Regions from separate parts of the Serratia marcescens subsp. marcescens ATCC 13880 genome, predicted to be linked through region 2. Evidence: predicted binding sites of a transcription regulator. Region 2 holds the regulator's gene; each other region holds the start of a gene.
The links. Region 2 encodes PurR, which represses purine synthesis genes. Its sites were predicted from a motif close to CANGCAAACGTTTGCNTG; they were not measured.
Positions count from the first base shown of each region.

Region 1: a site for PurR is predicted at 1,876-1,893, ahead of purT (formate-dependent phosphoribosylglycinamide formyltransferase). Genes of this name have one in related genera too.
Region 3: a site for PurR is predicted at 5,002-5,019, ahead of serA (phosphoglycerate dehydrogenase). Genes of this name have one in related genera too.

Region 1 is NZ_CP071238.1:2,954,568-2,961,461, forward strand. Features, by position in the region: gene dbpA (ATP-dependent RNA helicase DbpA) at 1-1,345, opposite strand, end outside; gene cspE (transcription antiterminator/RNA stability regulator CspE) at 1,493-1,702, opposite strand; gene purT (formate-dependent phosphoribosylglycinamide formyltransferase) at 1,949-3,127, shown strand; gene J0F90_RS14130 (YoaH family protein) at 3,162-3,401, opposite strand; gene J0F90_RS14135 (glycosyltransferase) at 3,472-4,473, opposite strand; gene pabB (aminodeoxychorismate synthase component 1) at 4,996-6,369, shown strand; gene J0F90_RS14145 (CoA pyrophosphatase) at 6,366-6,894, shown strand, end outside.
Region 2 is NZ_CP071238.1:2,288,835-2,295,728, reverse strand. Features, by position in the region: gene nemA (alkene reductase) at 1-649, shown strand, start outside; gene gloA (lactoylglutathione lyase) at 988-1,395, shown strand; gene rnt (ribonuclease T) at 1,475-2,158, shown strand; gene J0F90_RS11045 (Grx4 family monothiol glutaredoxin) at 2,227-2,574, opposite strand; gene J0F90_RS11040 (C40 family peptidase) at 2,991-3,809, shown strand; gene sodB (superoxide dismutase [Fe]) at 4,009-4,587, shown strand; gene cydH (cytochrome bd-I oxidase subunit CydH) at 4,654-4,743, opposite strand; gene purR (HTH-type transcriptional repressor PurR) at 5,068-6,093, shown strand; gene punR (DNA-binding transcriptional activator PunR) at 6,081-6,894, opposite strand, start outside.
Region 3 is NZ_CP071238.1:4,194,363-4,201,256, forward strand. Features, by position in the region: gene ubiH (2-octaprenyl-6-methoxyphenyl hydroxylase) at 1-147, opposite strand, end outside; gene pepP (Xaa-Pro aminopeptidase) at 149-1,465, opposite strand; gene J0F90_RS20055 (YecA/YgfB family protein) at 1,521-2,099, opposite strand; gene zapA (cell division protein ZapA) at 2,419-2,748, shown strand; RNA gene ssrS (6S RNA) at 2,789-2,971, shown strand; gene J0F90_RS20070 (5-formyltetrahydrofolate cyclo-ligase) at 3,024-3,632, shown strand; gene serA (phosphoglycerate dehydrogenase) at 3,681-4,919, opposite strand; gene rpiA (ribose-5-phosphate isomerase RpiA) at 5,212-5,868, opposite strand; gene J0F90_RS20085 (LysR family transcriptional regulator ArgP) at 6,073-6,894, shown strand, end outside.

The DNA of each region.
Region 1 (6,894 bases), 670 kb from region 2:
TTTTGCCCTGCTGCAACTGTTGCAGCGCCTTGCGCGCGCTGGCTTTGCGGATCGCGACGTAGGCATGCACCGGGAACATGTCTATCTTGCCCACTTCCGCCGCCGTCAGCCCGGCGTCGCCGGTCAGCGCGCCAAGGATATCGCCGGGACGAATCTTCGCCTTGCGGCCGCCGTCGATGCACAGCGTCACCATTTCCGCCTCCAGCGAGCCGTTGGCCGCCCCGCTCAGCTCGGACACCGGCGACCAGTCGACGCTCATCTGCAGATAGTCTTCAATCGCGTGCGCACGCGCCATTTCCTGCGGCGTGCACAGGCTGATCGCCAGCCCGCTCATGCCGGCGCGGCCGGTGCGGCCGATACGGTGTACATGCACTTCGGGATCGAACGCCAGTTCGTAGTTGACCACCAGCTCCAGCTCTTTAATATCCAGCCCGCGTGCGGCGACGTCGGTCGCCACCAATACCCGGCAACTGCGGTTGGCGAAACGCACCAACACCTGGTCGCGGTCGCGCTGTTCCAGATCGCCATGCAGCGCCAGCGCGCTGATGCCGCGGGCCTCCAGGGCCTCAAGCACCGTCTGACAGTCGCGTTTGGTATTGCAGAACACCACGCAGGACGCAGGTTGATGATAGCGAATGGCCGACACCAGCAGCGCTGGGCGCTGATCGCGCGTAGTCTCATAAAAGCGTTGTTCGATGGAGGCCTGCGCTTCGCCATCGTCCACCTCGACGCTTAGCGGCTGGCGTTGAACGCGCGCGCTGATGCGCTCGATGCCTGCCGGGTACGTGGCGGAAAACAGCAACGTCTGACGTTGCGGCGGCGTATAGCTGATCACATCGTCGATGTCGTCGGCGAACCCCATGTCCAGCATGCGATCGGCCTCATCCAGCACCAGCACCTTCAGCTCGTCCAGCTGCAGCGTTTTCTTGCGCAGGTGTTCCTGGATACGGCCCGGCGTCCCCACCACGATGTGCGGCGCATGCACCAGCGAATCGAGCTGCGGCCCCATCGGTTGGCCGCCGCACAGCGTCAGAATTTTGATGTTTTGCGTGAAACGCGCCAAGCGACGCAGCTCTTTGCTCACCTGATCGGCCAACTCGCGGGTGGGACAGAGCACCAGCGCCTGTGTGGCAACCTGCGTAACGACGATGTTATTCAGCAAGCCAATGCCAAATGCCGCCGTTTTGCCGCTGCCGGTTTTCGCCTTGGCGCGCACGTCTCGCCCTTGCAGGATAGCGGGCAACGCGGCGGCCTGCACCGGCGTCATTTCGGCGTACCCCAGTTCGTTGAGGTTGGCCAACTGTTCGGCTGGCAGCGGCAGGGAAGAAAAAGAAACTGTGCTCACGGCGATAACTCTTATATGACGAATGGAATGGCGGCGCGCCCGCAGGTTGGCGCCGAATCAGCGGTAAATGATAACAGAGATGGGCGGCGTTACGGGCTGCGGGCATAAAAAAACCCGCCGGCGGCGGGTTTCTTGGCAACGCAGTCGTTAAATCGCAACGACGTTGGCTGCGGCAGGGCCACGTTGGCTGTCCTGGATGGAGAATTCAACCTGCTGGCCTTCAGCCAGGGTCTTGAAACCATCGCTAACGATAGCGGAAAAATGAACGAAAACGTCTTTAGAACCGTCGGCAGGCGTGATGAAGCCGAAGCCTTTGCTTTCGTTGAACCATTTAACGTGACCAGTGATCTTGCTCATTTGTGTTTCCTTTACTTGATAAACCTGCCTTGACGGCACGAGACGCGAAAACCTTGCTATATATAGGCCTTCTTTCGCCGTCGCTTATTAACGCACAATCGCCCAGGCAGGGCAAATATTTCTGCTTGTTATAAAAACAGTAAGTTAGCAACAAACCTGGCGTGGCGGCTGTGAACGCAATCGTTTTCGTATATACTGCCCGCCGATCATCAATCCGCTTACTTTCACCGATCCAGGTACGAAACTATGTTAACGATTGGAACCGCCCTGCGTCCTTCCGCCACCCGCGTCATGTTGCTCGGCTCCGGGGAGCTGGGTAAAGAAGTCGCCATTGAATGCCAGCGCCTCGGCCTGGAAGTGATCGCCGTCGATCGCTATGCCGACGCTCCCGCCATGCATGTGGCGCACCGCAGTCACGTCATCAATATGCTGGACGGTGACGCGCTGAAAGCCGTTATCGAACAAGAGCGGCCGGACTATATCGTTCCCGAAATCGAAGCGATCGCCACCGCCATGCTGGTCGAACTTGAACGTCAGGGCCACCGCGTGGTGCCCTGCGCCGAAGCCACGCGCCTGACCATGAACCGCGAAGGCATCCGCCGTCTGGCGGCGGAAGAACTTGGCCTGCCCACCTCCAGCTACCGCTTTGCCGACAGCGAAGCGACTTTCCGGCAAGCGGTCGAGCACATCGGCTACCCGTGCATCGTCAAACCGGTGATGAGTTCTTCCGGCAAAGGACAAAGCCTGATCCGCACGCCTGAGCAGCTGCAAAGCGCCTGGGATTACGCGCAACAGGGCGGACGCGCCGGCGGCGGCCGGGTGATCGTCGAAGGGTTGGTAAGATTTGATTTTGAAATTACGTTGCTGACCATCAGCGCCGTGGACGGCGTACATTTCTGCGAGCCGATCGGCCATCGTCAGGAAGACGGAGATTATCGCGAATCCTGGCAACCGCAGCGCATGTCAGCCACGGCGTTGAGCCGTGCTCAGGCTATCGCGGAGAAGGTGGTGAAAGCCCTGGGCGGGTTCGGACTGTTCGGCGTGGAGCTGTTCGTCTGCGGCGACGACGTGATCTTCAGCGAAGTGTCTCCGCGGCCGCACGATACCGGCATGGTTACGTTGATCTCACAGGATCTGTCCGAGTTCGCCCTGCACGTTCGCGCGTTTCTCGGGTTGCCGATTGGCGCCATCCGCCAGTTCGGCCCTTCCGCTTCAGCGGTGATCCTGCCGCAGCTCACCAGCAGCGATGTGCGTTTCAGCAGCCTGGAAAATGCGCTGCGCGGGCACAACCAGCTGCGTCTGTTCGGCAAACCGGAGATCGACGGGCAGCGTCGCCTGGGCGTGGCGCTGGCGACGGCGAGCACGACGGAACTGGCGGTGGAGCAAGCGAAACAAGCCGCCGCCGCCGTGGCGGTCAACGGCTGATACTCACGGGGCCGCTTGCGCGGCCCCGATAACGTCAATAGTCTTCGTCTTCTTCAGCATCGTCATCCGGCGACGCCTCCGGTGCGGCCTCATGCTGCTCGTCTTCATCATCGAACAGTACCGCAACCTGAGCGCCCTGATGCTTCTCGCGAATTTCCTGCGCAACGCGAGCAATGGCCTCACCGCTGCTCATGCCCTGCTCCATCAGTTGATGGATGCGATCCGCCGCTTCCTGCTGCTCCGCGTGATTCAGTAATGGCATACCTGCATGCATGTGTCGTTCTCTCCGGCAAAAGGGAGAAGGAGTATACGCGCTAACGCGGCGGATCCCAACGTCTGGTGCCTCAGGCCGGTTGCGAACAGCCGTTATCGTTGCGCCACTGCTTCAGGCGATGCCGCCACAGCATGACATGCCACCCCTGCTTCAGGCCGCGCGCATTGGCGAACATCGCTCTGTCGATGCCGCGCTGATAGAATTCTTCGGTGATCTGACTCTGAGCGGCCGGTTCCGGCTCACGACGAATGCTGTGGCAAATGCCCAGCGCTTCGCGGGTGATTTGCCAATGGAAAGCCGGACGAATGGCGACAGTGCCCGCATAGCGCTGGTTGAGCCGCTCCAGCATTTCGACGATTTTCATATAGTGGCGTTGATACTCCACGTTCGCCTTACCGATGCGGCGACGGTTACTGATCGACTTGTCGTGCACCCGTTGACGGTACAGCGGCGTACTTAAATATTTGACCCGTTTGGCATTAAACATGACTTCCGTCGTCCAGGGAATATCCTGGTGATGTAATCCCGGCTCGAAATAAAGCCGATGCTGGCGAATAAAGTCGAGGCGATATATTGCCAGCCATACAACGTGAATAAACTTTCGCGATTTCAGCGCACGTTCAAACCACTGCACGCCGGTGATAACGTCGGTGGTGCGCAAACGCGCCTCAGGAAAAATCAGCTGCAATTCATCTTGGCTGGTAAAATAGCGTTCGCCATTACATTGCATCACGTCTAATTGATGTTGTTCCGCCTGTTCCAGCAGCGTGGAATACATCTCCGGCGCCAGCAAGTCGTCGGCATCGGGAAACGCCACATATTTGCCTTGGGCAACGGCAAGCCCGGCATTACGCGCGTTAGAAACACCGGCATTGGCCTGATCGATCACACGAATATGCGGATGTACCGCCGCGTAACGGTGTGCGATCTCTCCTGAACCGTCGGTGGAACCATCATTGACGATGATCACCTCCAACCGTTGCTCACGCTGGGCCAGCAGCGAGGCCAGGAAAGGCTCCAATAACTCCCCCGCATTGTGCATCGGGACGATCACGCTCAGCATTAACGACATAGTCAGCTCTTCAATGATAATGTAACAAAATAATAATTTTATTTTTCTAAAAGGCTCATTCGGTCAGCGTACGCTTGGGATAGGCGTGAAACCTGCAAATTCCCGCGGTGACTAATGGGACCGAACCGGCCTTTCTTTCTCAAACCAGCGCCAGAAAAGCGCTGAGTAATTAAGCCATTAATTCCAAAGGGCAGCGACGTTGGCTAAAATCGGGCATAACAACATCTCTCCCGCTTCTAATAACAAGCAGAAATAATAAATTTATGAAATTAACGAATCTTTTTTTATATTTCTCGGGTATTGCGCCCTCGATAAATAGGCTTCCAGTGCATTTGATGTTAAATTTTTAACATATCGAAGTATAATCAATGGCGCAAAAAATGCCTTATTTCAGGTTTATTGAACTGCCGTTTATGTGAACTGTGCTGCATGTCGCGCATGGCAAAACATGCATGACGTGACCGTCTATGGCACACTAGCCGCCAGATATCGCCGTCCTCACAGCCAGGTTTATTGACGTTCATGAGCGTAACCGCCCCAAACATAAAATCTTTGCCCTACAGCCGCCGTGCCCTGATGACGCTTTTCGCCCCGCTTTCATCGCAACCTTGGGCGATGCTGCTGCATTCGGGCTTCGCCGACCATTCGCATAACCGTTTCGATATCCTGGTCGCACAACCGCGCGTTACACTCACCACCCACGGTGCCGGCACGACAATTGAAAGTGACAGCGTCACCATTCAGTCGCAGGAAGATCCGTTCTCCCTGCTGCAGCAGCAACTGGCGGCGCAAGGCTGGCAGCCGGCGTTTAATCCGGACCTGCCGTTTCAGGGCGGAGCTCTGGGGCTGTTCGGCTACGATCTCGGGCGCCGGGTGGAAACCCTGCCGCAGTTGGCCGAAGCCGACCTCGCCTTGCCGGATATGGCAGTCGGCATTTATGACTGGGCAGTGATCGCCGACCACCAATTGCAAACCCTGACGCTGCTCAGCTATGGCGATGTCGAACAGCGCTGGCGCTGGCTCAATAGCCAAACTGCGCCTACAGAACGCCCTTTCACGCTGCTGAGCGACTGGCGCGCCAATATGAGCCGGCGGCAATACGGCGAGAAGTTCCAACGTATTCAGCACTACCTGCGCAGCGGCGACTGTTACCAAATTAATCTGGCACAACGGTTCTCCGCCGACTATCTGGGGGATGAATGGCAGGCGTTCCGCCGCCTGAGCGCCTGCAACCGCGCGCCATTCTCGGCCTTCCTGCGCTTGCCGCACAACAGCGTACTGAGCGTCTCTCCCGAGCGCTTCCTGTGGCTGGAGCAGCAACGCATCCAAACCCGCCCGATCAAGGGCACGCTGCCGCGGTTGGCGGACGCGGAACAGGACGCCGCGCAGGCTCGCCGTTTGGCCGATTCACCCAAGGATCGCGCTGAAAATCTGATGATCGTCGATCTGCTGCGCAACGATATCGGCCGCGTCGCCCAACCAGGCAGCGTACGGGTGCCGGAACTGTTCGCCGTGGAGCCGTTCCCCGCGGTGCATCACCTGGTGAGCACCATCACCGCGACCCTGCCAAACCATACCTCGGCGGCCGAACTGCTGCGCGCCTGCTTTCCCGGCGGTTCGATCACCGGCGCGCCCAAGGTGCGAGCGATGGAAATCATCGAAGAGCTGGAGCCGCAGCGCCGCAACGCCTATTGCGGCAGCATCGGTTACCTGAGCGCCTGCGGCACCATGGACACCAATATCACCATTCGCACGCTCGTCACCGAAAACGGTCGCATCCACTGCTCCGCCGGCGGCGGCATCGTGGCGGACAGCCAGGAGCAGGCGGAATACCAGGAGACCTTCGACAAGGTTGGCCGCATTTTGCCGCAGCTAGGGGAGTATGCCCTGTCGTGATCCCATCGAACTCACCGGCCTCACTGCACGCCTTTATCAGCCGCTTTCAACTGCAGTTGCCGCAGGCGACGCAGATTTCGCACAATGTGCGCCCGGCGGCGGTGCTGATCCCGATCGTCTGCCGCGCCGAGCCGACGCTGCTGTTGACCCGTCGTGCCGACTCGCTGCGCAAACATGCCGGTCAAGTGGCCTTCCCCGGCGGAAAAACCGACGCCGAAGACGGATCGGCGATCGTCACGGCGCTGCGAGAAGCGCAGGAAGAAGTGGCGATACCGCCGCAAGCGGTGACTGTCCTCGGCCAAATGGCGCCGCTCGACAGCAGCACCGGATTTCAGGTTACCCCTATCGTCGGCCTCATCCCGCCGGACGTGCAGTTCCACGCCAATGAAGGCGAAGTGGCGGACGTGTTCGAGATGCCCCTGCGGGAAGCGCTGACCCTGTCGCGTTACTATCCGCTGGATATTCATCGCGCCGGCCATACCCACCGCATCTACCTCTCCTGGTATCACAGCCAGTTTATCTGGG
Region 2 (6,894 bases):
GGAAACCAGCGAGATCCCGGGCATCATCAACGATTTCCGCCAGGCAACCGCTAACGCGCGCGAAGCCGGCTTCGACTTCATCGAGCTGCATGCTGCCCACGGCTATCTGCTGCACCAGTTCATGTCACCGGCTTCCAACCAACGCACCGATCAATACGGCGGCAGCATCGAGAATCGCACCCGCCTGACGTTGGAAGTGGTCGACGCCACCATCGCCGAATGGGGTTCCGAACACATCGGTATCCGCATCTCGCCGCTGGGGCCGTTCAACGGGCTGGACAACGGCGAAGATCAGGAAGAAGCGGCGCTGTATCTGGTGGAAGAGCTGAATAAGCGCAACATCGCTTACCTGCACATCTCCGAACCGGACTGGGCCGGCGGCAAACCGTATTCCGACGCCTTCCGCGACTCGGTGCGCGCCCACTTTAAAGGGGTGATCGTCGGCGCCGGCGCCTACACCGCTGAAAAGGCCGAAGCGTTGATCGAAAAAGGTTTTATCGACGCGGTGGCCTTCGGCCGCAGCTACATCGCCAACCCGGATCTGGTAGAGCGTTTCCGTCAGCACGCCCCGCTGAACGAACCTAAGCCGGAAACCTTCTACGGCGGCGGCGCCGAAGGCTATACCGACTATCCGTTTCTGGCGAAGTAACCCGTCCTGACTCCAACGGCCACGCAATCGCATGGCCGTTTTTTTTATGCGTCGCGCGCAAAAAGGCCCGCTCGAGGCGGGCCGGTGTTCCCTGGTGTTGATCTTTATTGCCGTTCGATTTTTACACGATCGCCGCTGGAATAGATAATTGATTGTGCAGATCAATTACTCTGTATCGATCGGTACGCTCGATCAATATTTAGACACCCGCGACGCGAGACCATAAAGTGACATTGTCACCAACTCGTTACGTTGAATTCCCTTGCGGGACAAGGCTATACTCGCTTGTGCTTCAATCCACCCGCCGTCTGCCACGGCACAGTCAATTCAGAGGAATTATGCGCTTACTCCATACCATGATCCGCGTCGGTGACCTGCAACGCGCCATCGACTTCTACACCAAGGTATTAGGCATGCGCCTGCTGCGCACCAGCGAAAACCCGGAGTACAAATACTCCCTGGCTTTCGTCGGCTATACGGAAGAGAGCGAAGGCGCGGTTATCGAACTGACCTATAACTGGGGCACCGACAGCTACGACATGGGCACCGCCTTCGGCCACCTGGCGCTGGGCGTGGACGACGTTGCCGCCACCTGCGACAGCATCCGTCGCGCAGGCGGCAAAGTCACCCGCGAAGCCGGCCCGGTGAAGGGCGGCACCACGATCATCGCCTTCGTCGAAGATCCGGACGGCTACAAAATTGAGCTGATCGAAAACAAACACGCCGGTCAGGGCCTCGGCCACTAAGCCTCCCCTTCAGGGCGCGCTGGCGCCCTGCTGATTCTCCGCGCGATAGCGCCTGCAACCAGGCGCAAAATTTGCCATAATGCGCGCTGCATTCGATGAAGATAAGAAACTGATGGCCGAAAAAAGTGATCTTAACGCCCTGAGTGGTCGTTTTCGTGGGTTTTATCCCGTAGTAATAGATGTTGAAACCGCCGGCTTCAACGCCAATACCGATGCGTTGCTGGAGATCGCCGCCGTCACGCTGAAAATGGATGAAGATGGCTGGCTGCAGCGGGACGAGACCCTGCACTTCCACGTGGAGCCTTTCGAGGGCGCCAACCTGCAGCCGGAAGCGCTGGCGTTTAACGGCATCGATCCGCACAACCCGTTGCGCGGCGCGGTCAGCGAATACGACGCGCTGCACGCCATTTTCAAAGCGGTGCGCAAAGGGCTCAAGGATCGCGGGTGCAACCGGGCCATTATCGTGGCGCACAACGCCAACTTCGATCACAGCTTCCTGATGGCCGCGGCCGAACGTGCCGGCCTGAAGCGCAACCCGTTTCATCCGTTCGCCACCTTCGACACCGCCGCGCTGAGCGGCCTGGTGCTGGGCCAAACGGTGTTGGCGAAAGCCTGTATCGCGGCCGGTATGCCGTTCGACAGCAGCCAGGCGCACTCTGCGCTGTACGACACCGAGCAAACCGCCCTGCTGTTTTGCGAGCTGGTTAACCGCTGGAAACGTCTCGGCGGCTGGCCGCTGCCCGCCGGCGATCTCGCCGAATAAAATCAACAAAAAAGGCGGCCCAGTTTGCACTGGCGCCGCCCGTTACGCGATAATCGCAAGCCCGTCGATTAAGACTGCTGGTCTTCTTGCGCTTTATACTTTTCTGCCGTTTCTTTGATCAGTTGCTGCAGTTCGCCGCGCTGATACATCTCGATGATGATATCGCAACCGCCAACCAGCTCACCATCTACCCACAGCTGCGGGAACGTCGGCCAGTTGGCGTATTTTGGCAGCTCGGCGCGGATGTCCGGGTTCTGCAAAATGTCCACGTAGGCGAAACGCTCGCCGCAGGCGGACAGCGCTTGCACAGCCTGCGCGGAAAAGCCGCAGCTCGGCAGCTTTGGCGAACCTTTCATGTACAGCAGAATCGGGTTTTCAGCGATCTGGTGCTGAATTTTTTCAAGTGTCGTCGTCATTTATTGCTTCCTCAAGCCACATTTCATGGCTACAACATGCATCATGCGGGCTATTGTAGCGGCTGGAACAGTCGCAAGAAAACGCCATCTTTTGCAAGGATATTCGCCCGCCGCCGATCGCGTTTCACCGGCCACGTCATTCCGGTCAAAACATACGTTGAGAATAACATTTTTAATCCGACCATTTCACTAATATATTGCGCCGCGATGACGGCGCGGCTTAATTATATCCGCCACCGTCGCCTGGCGCTTTTTTATACATCAACAGGCTGATTTTAAACCAAAAAAAATGTCATTAACGTTTTCTCACAATATGGATTATTATTTATGAGTTCTTCGCTGTTTTATATGGCGAAGTTCGGGAATACTGTAACTCTTTCGATATCCGTTTCGGGGCCAAGGTTGGTGACGTCGACATGCGTTTAATTCTTACGCTCTTTGCGCTGCTGTTTACGCAGCTCTTCTTCAATCTGGCGCACGCTGCGCCACAGGCGCGCGTTGCCGCCGAGCAGCGTAAAAGCCATGTTAATGAAGCGCGGCCCGATGACCGCAGAAAAAAGAAAGCGGATAAAGCCGCCAAAAAAGCCAAAGTGACGGCCCCCGAGAAAAAAACCAGGACCGCCAAGGTCAAAAGCGAGAAAAGCGCGAAAAAGATCGTCAGCGCCAAACCCAAGGCCAAAGCGCAGAAAATCGCCAAGATTAAAGTCACCCCGCCGAAAAAGGGCTATAAAAAAGGCTATGGCCGCCACCGCGACGCCGGTATGGCTACCGCCAAGCTGGCGCGTGATGAAAAACCGTTGAAACTCAGCCCGGCGCACAAAAAGCGTTACCAGCACGCCAAGCAGACTGCGATGGCCAAGCTGATGGATCAGATGGGCAAACCTTACCGCTGGGGCGGCAGCTCGCCGCGCACCGGCTTCGACTGTAGCGGACTTATCTATTACGCCTATAAAGACGTGGTGAAAATCAAGATGCCGCGCACCGCCAACGAAATGTATCACCTGCGCGACGCGGCGCCGATCAAGAAAAGCGAACTGGAAAGCGGCGATTTGGTGTTCTTCCGCATCAACAACCGCGGCGTGGCGGATCATGTCGGCGTCTATCTCGGCAACGGCAAATTCATCCAGTCGCCGCGCACCGGCGAAGAGATCCGCATCAGCCAGCTCGACAACGACTATTGGCAGAACCACTACATCGGCGCACGCCGCGTAGTGACGCCGAAAACCATCCGTTAACTCCCTGCTCTGCGCGGTTGCGGCCCCGGTCGCAACCGCCTGCTCAAGCTATCGCCCATCGCACCTCCCCACGCGCATTTCTCGCTTTTCTTCCTGTTTTTTATGATGAAAATTGTTAAGATTGAATGACCACAATAAAAAACGGCCCATCTGGCTCCCGCCTCGGCGGGAAAAAAGTGGCGCTGTAAAGGAGGAAGCAATGTCGTTTGAATTACCTGCATTACCGTATGAGAAAAACGCGCTCGAGCCGCACATCTCCGCCGAGACCCTGGAATACCACTACGGCAAACACCACAATACCTACGTAGTTAACCTGAACAACCTGGTGAAAGGCAGCGAGTTCGAGGGCAAATCGCTCGAGGAGATCATCAAGACCTCCAACGGCGGCGTGTTCAACAACGCCGCGCAGGTGTGGAACCACACCTTCTACTGGCACTGCCTGTCGCCACAGGGCGGCGGTGAACCGCAGGGCGAACTGGCGGCCGCGATCGTCAAATCCTTCGGCTCTTTCGCTGCGTTCAAAGAACAGTTCACCGATGCCGCCGTGAAAAACTTCGGCGCCGGCTGGACCTGGCTGGTGAAAAAACCGGACGGCGCGCTGGCGATCGTCAACACCTCCAACGCGGCAACTCCGCTGACCGGTGAAGATAAACCGCTGCTGACCGTTGACGTGTGGGAACACGCGTATTACATCGATTACCGCAATGCGCGTCCAAAATACCTGGAAAACTTCTGGGCGTTGGTCAACTGGACATTTGCGGCGGAAAACCTGGCGTAAACGCAGGCCTTGCCTAAGTAACGAGGCGCAGCCAGAGGCTGCGCCTTTTTTAAAACCGGCGGGAGATCAGTTCAACGCGGCGACAAAGCTGAAAGCGATGATCATCGCCAACGCGCCGACGGTAGTGAACAGAGACATCTTCAGATCGGTATCCATGACAACTCCTTTAAAATGGGCTTTCCTAAGGATAAAAGGCGCACAATTAGTACGTCAAATCATTTTCCCACAGTTCGCCGATAAAATCTTGTTATCATTTCCCGGTTTATAATCTCGATTACCTCTTCCACTTTTGTTCAATATGCGACAAAATTCGCAGTTCACAACTGCGTACCGGCATCCATGCCCCTCCTGATTAAGCGCTGAAGACTTCAACACACTAAAAACTCAGTTTTCGCTTCTCTGGAGAAGGATCTACGTAGGCAAACGATTAACATCACACTTACATGCTGTAAACATGTGAGTTCAGGAGTCATTCCTTACATGGCAACGATTAAAGATGTGGCCAAACGCGCGGGCGTTTCCACCACCACCGTTTCGCACGTCATCAATAAGACTCGTTTCGTCGCCGAAGAGACCAAAGCGGCCGTGTGGGCCGCCATCAAAGAGCTGCACTACTCGCCGAGCGCCGTGGCGCGCAGCCTGAAAGTCAATCACACCAAGTCGATCGGCCTGCTGGCCACCTCGAGCGAAGCGCCCTATTTTGCCGAAGTGATCGAGGCGGTGGAAAACAGCTGCTACAGCAAAGGTTACACCCTGATCCTGTGCAACTCGCACAACAATCTGGACAAGCAGCGCGCCTACCTGGCGATGCTGGCGCAAAAGCGCGTCGACGGCCTGCTGGTCATGTGTTCCGAATACCCGGATCAACTGCTGGGCATGCTGGAGGACTACCGTAATATCCCGATGGTGGTGATGGACTGGGGCGCCGCGCGCGGCGACTTCACCGACACCATCATCGATAACGCGTTCGAAGGCGGCTATCTGGCCGGCCGTTACCTGATCGAGCGCGGCCACCGCGATATCGGCGCCATCCCGGGCCAGCTGTCGCGCAACACCGGCGGCGGCCGTCATCAGGGCTTTATGAAGGCGCTGCAGGAAGCGCATATCGACATTCGCGAAGAGTGGATCGTCCAGGGTGACTTCGAGCCGGAGTCCGGCTACAAGGCGATGCACCAAATCCTGTCGCAAAAACAGCGGCCGACCGCGGTATTTTGCGGCGGCGACATCATGGCGATGGGCGCCATCTGCGCCGCTGACGAGCTGGGGCTGCGAGTGCCGCAGGATATTTCCGTGATCGGCTATGACAACGTGCGCAACGCCCGCTACTTCACCCCGGCGCTGACCACCATTCACCAGCCGAAAGAACGCCTGGGAGAAATGGCCTTCACCATGCTGCTGGATCGCATCATCAGCAAGCGCGAAGAATCGCAGGTGATCGAAGTGCATCCGAAGCTGGTCGAACGCCGTTCGGTCGCCGATGGTCCGTTCATCGACTACCGCCGCTGATCATCTTCCCTGCCGGAGGCCTGCGCGGCTTCCGGTGCCGCCTCACTCAGCCACTCCTGATTCAGCGTCTCGCCATCGCCCAAGTACGCCAGCAGCCAGCTCATCGCCGGTGACGGTTTATCCTGTTGCCAGGTCAGGCAGCAGGGGCTGGCGGGAAACGGCTGCTGCAACTGCAACGCCTTCAGCTCACCGCACTGCACCAGCGGCAGCGCCAGATGCGCCGGCATCATGCCGACGCACAATCCGGCGCACAAACAGTCGAGCGCCGAGGTCCAGTCCGGCACCACCAGCCGCCGCTGGTTATCCAGCGTCCAAGTGACGCGCTTGGGCAGATTGCGCGAGGTGTCTTCCAGACAAAGCGCAGGGTATGGCCTCAACCGATCGTCATTCAATGGCCCTGCCAGCTGCGCCAACGGATGCTGTGGGCTGACTACGCACAGCCAGTTCATATCCCCCATGTCGCGGAAAGCGAAGCCGCCGCCGACCGGCACCGCGCGCGTGGCGCCGATCGCCATGTCCACCCTGCCGTCCACCAACGCATCCCACACGCCGTTGAACACCTCGGGTTGCAGCATCAGTTCAACGTCGGGGAAATGGCGGTAGAAATCCAGCACCAGCTGGCGGCTGCGCTGCGGTTTGACGATGATGTCGACTGCGATATTCAGCTGGCCGCGCCACCCGTTGGCCACCTGTTGACAGTGGCGGCGGGTGTCGAGCATTTTTTTGATAACAACTCGCGCATCCTTGATAAACAGCGCGCCGGCCGGCGTCAACTCCACATCACGGTGACGCCGCTCAAAC
Region 3 (6,894 bases), 1.9 Mb from region 2:
GGCGCGGGCGTCAAAACCAGGATGGCTGCGGTCGTCCGGCCGGGTCGCCTCGACCAGATCCACCGCCATTCTTCCCTGAGTAAGCGACGAGATAGCCAGCGCCAGCGTCGCGCCCGCCATACCGCCGCCAACGATAATTACGCTCATGCTATGACCTTGCCGCCGCCATCAACGCTTCGATGGCATCGGCATCTTTCACTACGGTGGCGGTCAGGTTTTCATTGCCGTCGGCGGTGATCACGATGTCGTCCTCGATGCGGATGCCAATGCCGCGGTATTCCTCCGGCACGTCCGCATCCGGCGCGATGTACAGCCCCGGTTCCACGGTCAGCACCATGCCCGGCTCCAGCAGCCGATCGCGGCTCGGCGTGCCGTAGTGGCCGACGTCATGCACATCGAGCCCCAACCAGTGGCTCAACCCGTGCATAAAGAACTGACGGTGGGCCTGCTCGGCGATCAATTGATCGACTTCACCTTTCAATACGCCCAGCTCCACCAGCCCGACCACCATGATGCGCACCACTTCGTCATTGACTTCGCGGATGCTGGTGCCGGGCTTGAACAGTTCCAAAGCGCGCTGCAGCGACGCCAGCACAATGTCGTACACCGCGCGCTGCGGCCGGCTGAACTTGCCGTTGACCGGGAAGGTGCGGGTGATGTCGCCGGCGTACCCCTGGTACTCGCAACCGGCGTCGATCAACACCAGATCGCCGTCGCGCATCGGGCTCTCGTTCTCGGTGTAGTGCAGGATGCAGCCGTTTTCGCCGCTGCCGACGATGGTGTTGTAAGACGGATAACGGGCGCCGAGGCGGGTGAATTCATGATGAATTTCCGCTTCCAGCTGGTATTCGAACATGCCCGGGCGGCATTTTTCCATCGCGCGGGTATGCGCCAACGCGCTGATCTCACCGGCGCGGCGCATCACCGCCAGCTCTTCCGGCGATTTGAACAGGCGCATGTCGTGCAGCCACGGCCGCCAGTCGGTAACGGTGGCCGGCGCCTGCAGATTCTGGCGGAACCCCTTGCGCAGCTTGTCCAGCGCGCCGAACAGGATCTGATCGGCATAGGCGTATTCGCCCTGCGCGTGGTAGACCGCATCCAGGCCGTTGAGCAGCAGGTGCAGTTGGTCATTGATTTCATCGAACGGCAGCGCGCGATCCACGCCCAGCTTCGCCGGCGCGGCGTCTTGCCCCAGGCGGCGGCCAAACCAGATTTCCGCCGTCAAATCGCGCACCCGGTTGAACAACACGCTGTGGTTGTGCGTTTCATCGCTTTTAATCAGCACCAGCACCGCTTCGGGCTCATTGAAGCCGGTCAGGTACCAAAAGTCGCTGTTCTGCCGGTAGGGATAGTCTGAATCTGCACTGCGCGTCGTTTCCGGCGCAGAGAAAATAACCGCCGCGCTGGCCGGCGCCATTTTCGCCAACAGCGCCTGGCGGCGGTTGTTGAATTCCTGCTGAGTCATTGCCTTCTCCTGAAATCATGCCATCCGCACCGCCGGCGGAGGGGCGATAAAACGTTTAGTGCAACGTCGGTTTGATGTTTTCCGGCGCCGTCGGCTTGTGACGGGCGAATTCGCCGTGGCACATGATGGCGGCGACCCGCACATACTCCGCCACTTCTTCCAGCGACTGTTCCAATTCTTCCTGATCTTCGTCTTCGTCGTAGCCCAGTTGCGCGATGTTGCGCAGGTCGTCGATCGCTTCACCGACTTCGTCTTTCACCTGGGCCAGCTTCGGCTGCATCATGCCCAGCCCGAGCAGGAAGTGGTTGACCCAACCGGCCAGCGCGTCGGCGCGATCGAACACGCTGACGATCTCTCCTTCGGGCAGCATCAGTTGGAACAGGAACTCGTCATCTTCCAGCGTGTCGCGCGTCGCTTCATACAGCTGTTGCAGCGGTTGGCTGAGCGCCTGCGGGAAGGCGACGCCTTCGTTGGTCAGATCGTGCACCAGCGCCTGCCAGCCGGCGTCACGGCTGCCGCCGCACAGCAGGCCGCTGATCAGGCCGTGCATTTCTGCCGCGGTCAACGCCACCGACTGCTGGTTGAGGGCCACGGTTAAAGATTGGTAACTTGGAAATGTATTCTGTATAGACATGCGCATTCGTCATCGTTGGCAGGATAAGTTCGTGTTATGCTACCACCAAGGTCCGTCGCTATACCAGATAAGCGCGACACCTCAGTGGCTAGTTATAATCGCGATGTGGCAGGTTTCACACTGCGCCGGCGGGGGGCGAAAGTGCGGTAAATACGCATTTTGAAACCCTTTTTTGACTGGCAATGTGCGCCACAGTAGATTACAACCAGGTACTGAAAAAGGGGTTGTATCTTGGTACCGAGGTATATATAGTGGCGCCCGCTTTGACGGCCCGGCCAGGGCGGACAAGGCTGGCGCGAAATTTAGGCAGGAAGGTGGCATGTCTGCACAACCGGTAGATATTCAAATTTTTGGCCGCTCGTTAAGAGTCAATTGCCCGCCAGAACAACAAGATGCGTTGAATATGGCGGCGGACGATCTTAACCAGCGGTTGCAAGATCTTAAAGTTCGCACTAGAGTCTCCAATACTGAGCAACTGGTTTTCATCGCGGCATTGAACGTCTGTCACGAACTTGCTCAAGAACGGTTGAAAACCCGTGACTATGCGTCCAATATGGAACAACGCATACGGATGCTGCAGCAGACCATTGAACAAGCGCTGCTTGAACAAGGTCGCATCTCTGAACGTCAGGATGCACAATTCGAATAACTTAAGTTGTTGAAATCAAAGTTTCGGCAACGAGTACAAAATTTCTCTGAGATGTTCGCCAGCGGGCCAGTCCCCTGAGCCGATATTTAGTACAAACAGAATGTGTTGCTCCGCGATCGGTGAGCACGCTCGGTGCGCCGAGAAGCCTTAAGATTGCGACGGCACGTTCACCTTGAACCATGGGTTCAAGGGTTACAGCCTGCGACGGCATCTCGGAGATTCCCCTTCTCAGCGGTTTATGTGTGCTGAACGCCACACTGAGCAAGCCTGATACGATGCCTTTTCAACCCCAATTCGCGCAGCAGCGCCAAGCCATTCGTCAACTCATTCGCCAACGTCGGCGCGAGCTTACGCCGGGCCAGCAACGCTTTGCCGCAGACAAGATAGCCGAACGCCTCGTCGCGCATGAACGCATTCAGGCGGCGCACAGCATCGCGGTGTTTTTGTCGTTTGACGGCGAACTCGATACCGGGCCGCTGATCGAGCGGCTGTGGACGCTCGGCAAACGGGTTTACCTGCCGGTGCTGCATCCGTTCAGCCCAGGCCACCTGCTGTTCCTGCGCTATGCGCCGAAAACGCCGCTGGTGCGCAACCGCTTCAATATTCTCGAACCGCGCCTCGATGTGCGCCAGGTGTTGCCGCTGGGTGAACTGGAGGTGGTGCTGACGCCGCTGGTGGCGTTCGATCACACCGGGCAGCGTCTGGGCATGGGCGGCGGCTTTTACGATCGCACCCTGCAAAACTGGCGCAGCGGCGGCCCCTATCCCATCGGCCTGGCCCATGATTGCCAGCAGGTGGAGCACCTGCCGACCGAACATTGGGATATCCCGCTGCCGGAAATCCTCACCCCGCTCTGCAGCTGGGCGTGGCATGAGCCCAAATAGCAAAAGGCCGGATCGCTCCGGCCTTTTTCGTTGCGGCATGCCGCCGAATCAGAACAGCAGGCGGGCGCGGATGGTGCCGTCGATGGCCTTCATACGCTGCAGCGCGGCGTCGGCGCGCGCGGTTTCCGCTTCGATGTCGATCACCACATAGCCGATTTCCGGCCCGGTTTGCAGATACTGCGCGGCGATGTTAACCCCCTCTTCGGCGAAGATCTGGTTAATCTGCGTCAGCACGCCCGGACGGTTTTCGTGGATGTGCAGCAAACGGCTGGCGTTCGGGCCATGCGCCGGCAGCGACACTTCCGGGAAGTTGACGGCGGACAGAGTCGATCCGTTGTCGGAGTATTTCGCCAGCTTGCCGGCCACTTCGTCGCCGATGTTCTCCTGCGCTTCCTGCGTGGAACCGCCGATGTGCGGCGTCAGCAGCACGTTGTCGAACTCACACAGCGGCGAGTTGAACGGATCGCTGTTGGTCGCAGGCTCTTCCGGGAAGACGTCGATCGCCGCGCCCGCCAGGTGATTGCTGGCCAGCGCGTCGCACAGCGCGGGAATATCGACCACGGTGCCGCGCGAGGCGTTGATCAGAATGGCGCCCGGTTTCATCAGCGCCAGCTCTTCCGCCCCCATCATATTTTTGGTCGATGGCGTTTCCGGCACGTGCAGCGTCACCACGTCGCTCATATTGAGCAAATCGGACAGATGGCGCACCTGCTGCGCATTGCCCAGCGGCAGCTTATTCTCGATGTCGTAGAAGAACACCTTCATGCCCAGCCCTTCGGCCAGAATGCCCAATTGGGTGCCGATATGGCCGTAGCCGATGATGCCCAGCTTTTTGCCGCGCGCCTCATAGGAGCCCACGGCCAGTTTGTGCCACACGCCGCGGTGCGCCTTGGCGTTGGCGGCCGGAATGCCACGCAGCATCAACAGCAGCTCGCCCAGCACCATTTCGGCCACGGATCGGGTATTGGAGAAGGGGGCGTTGAAGACCGGAATACCGCGTTTGGTCGCCGCTTTCAGCTCAACCTGGTTGGTGCCGATGCAGAAGCAGCCCACCGCCACCAGTTTTTCTGCGGCGGCGAACACCTCTTCGGTCAGATGCGTGCGCGATCGGATGCCGACGAAGTGTGCATCGCGGATGGATGCCTTCAGCGATTCGGTGTCTAACGCACCCTTGTGGTATTCGATGTTGGTATAACCGGCGGCACGTAAATTATCGACCGTGCTCTGATGAACCCCTTCCACCAACAGGAATTTAATCCTGTCTTTCTCCAATGATACTTTTGCCATTTACCCGACCCTATGTTCAGACTTCAGAAGCGGCTGTGACGACACAGCTCCCATCCAACATAACAAAAATAACGCGGGCGGCAATACAAACGATTGCCTGCCCGGCAGGACAAGGCGCAGCGTTGATGGCGGTTTACGGCAGAAAATGCCATAGGGAAAGTTTTCGGCAGAAGCTTTGGGGAGTCAGTTTTCACAATGTGACATAAGTCACCAAATTTGCCGTTTTTCAGAAAAGATATTTTAACCGAAGAATTATGCGGCCCGGCACTGCCGGGCCACAGCCGGCAGAAGTTTATTTGACCACTTTCACGCCTTCCGGGGTGCCGACCAGCGCCACGTCCGCGCCGCGGTTGGCGAACAGCCCCACGGTCACCACGCCGGCGATGCCGTTGATCTTGTTCTCCAGCGCCACGGCGTCGGTGATGCTCAGGTTATGCACATCGAGGATCACGTTGCCGTTGTCGGTCACCACGTTCTGGCGATACTCCGGCAGACCGCCGAGTTTCACCAGCTCGCGCGCCACGTAAGAGCGAGCCATCGGGATCACTTCCACCGGCAGCGGGAACTTGCCCAGCACGTCCACCTGCTTGCTGGCGTCGACGATGCAGATGAATTTCTTGGCGATGGCGGCAATGATCTTCTCGCGCGTCAGCGCCGCGCCGCCGCCCTTGATCATCTGCATATGGCCGTTGATTTCGTCCGCGCCGTCCACGTAGATATCGAGCGAGTCCACTTCGTTGCTGTCGAACACGTGGATGCCGAGGCTTTTCAGCTTGGCGGTGGAGGCATCGGAGCTGGACACCGCGCCTTCGATCTGGTGCTTGATGGAGCCCAGCGCGTCAATAAAGTGGGCGGCGGTAGAGCCAGTGCCGACCCCGACGATGGTGCCCGGCGTCACGTATTCCAGCGCCGCCCAGCCCACCGCTTTTTTCAGTTCATCCTGCGTCATAATATGTCCCTTGCCTCTGTACGAAAACGTGTGCGTATTATAGGGTAAAACGCTGTTTTTCACGCCGGCAGGATCACACTTATTTACCGCAGCCCGCATTTTTACCCGCTTGGCGGCGAGCTGGGGGCGTGATTTTTCCACCTGCGCCATGCGTAAAATGTGGCATAGTGCCGGTATCATTCTAATTTAAGGGATATCTTTCCGATGAAACGCCCAGACTATCGTACGCTGCAAGCGCTGGACGCGGTGATCCGTGAGCGCGGCTTCGAGCGCGCCGCGCAAAAACTCTGTATCACGCAATCGGCGGTATCCCAACGCATCAAACAGCTGGAAAACCTGTTCGGCCAACCGCTGCTGGTTCGTACCGTGCCGCCGCGCCCGACCGAACAAGGGCAAAAGCTGCTGGCGCTGCTGCATCAGGTGGAGCTGCTGGAAGAAGAGTGGCTCGGCAATGACACCGGCGTCGATACGCCGCTGCTGCTGTCGCTAGCGGTCAACGCCGACAGTCTGGCGACCTGGCTGCTGCCGGCGCTGAAGCCGGTGCTGGCGGACTCCCCCATTCGTCTGAATCTGCAGGTGGAAGATGAAACCCGCACCCAGGAGCGGCTGCGCCGCGGTGAGGTGGTGGGCGCGGTGAGTATTCAGCCGCAGCCGCTGCCGAGCTGCCTGGTGGATCGGCTGGGGGCGCTGGACTACCTGTTCGTGGCCTCCAGCGGCTTCGCCGAGCGCTATTTCCCGAACGGCGTCACCCGTTCCGCGCTGCTGAAAGCGCCGGCGGTGGCCTTCGACCATCTCGACGACATGCACCAGGCATTCCTGCAGCAGAACTTCGATCTGTCGCCGGGCAGCGTGCCCTGCCACATCGTGAACTCATCGGAAGCCTTCGTCCAGCTGGCGCGTCAGGGCACCACCTGCTGCATGATCCCGCATCTGCAGATCGAAAAGGAGCTGGCATCCGGTGAACTGATCGATCTGACGCCGGGGCTGTACCAGCGCCGCATGCTGTACTGGCATCGCTTCGCGCCG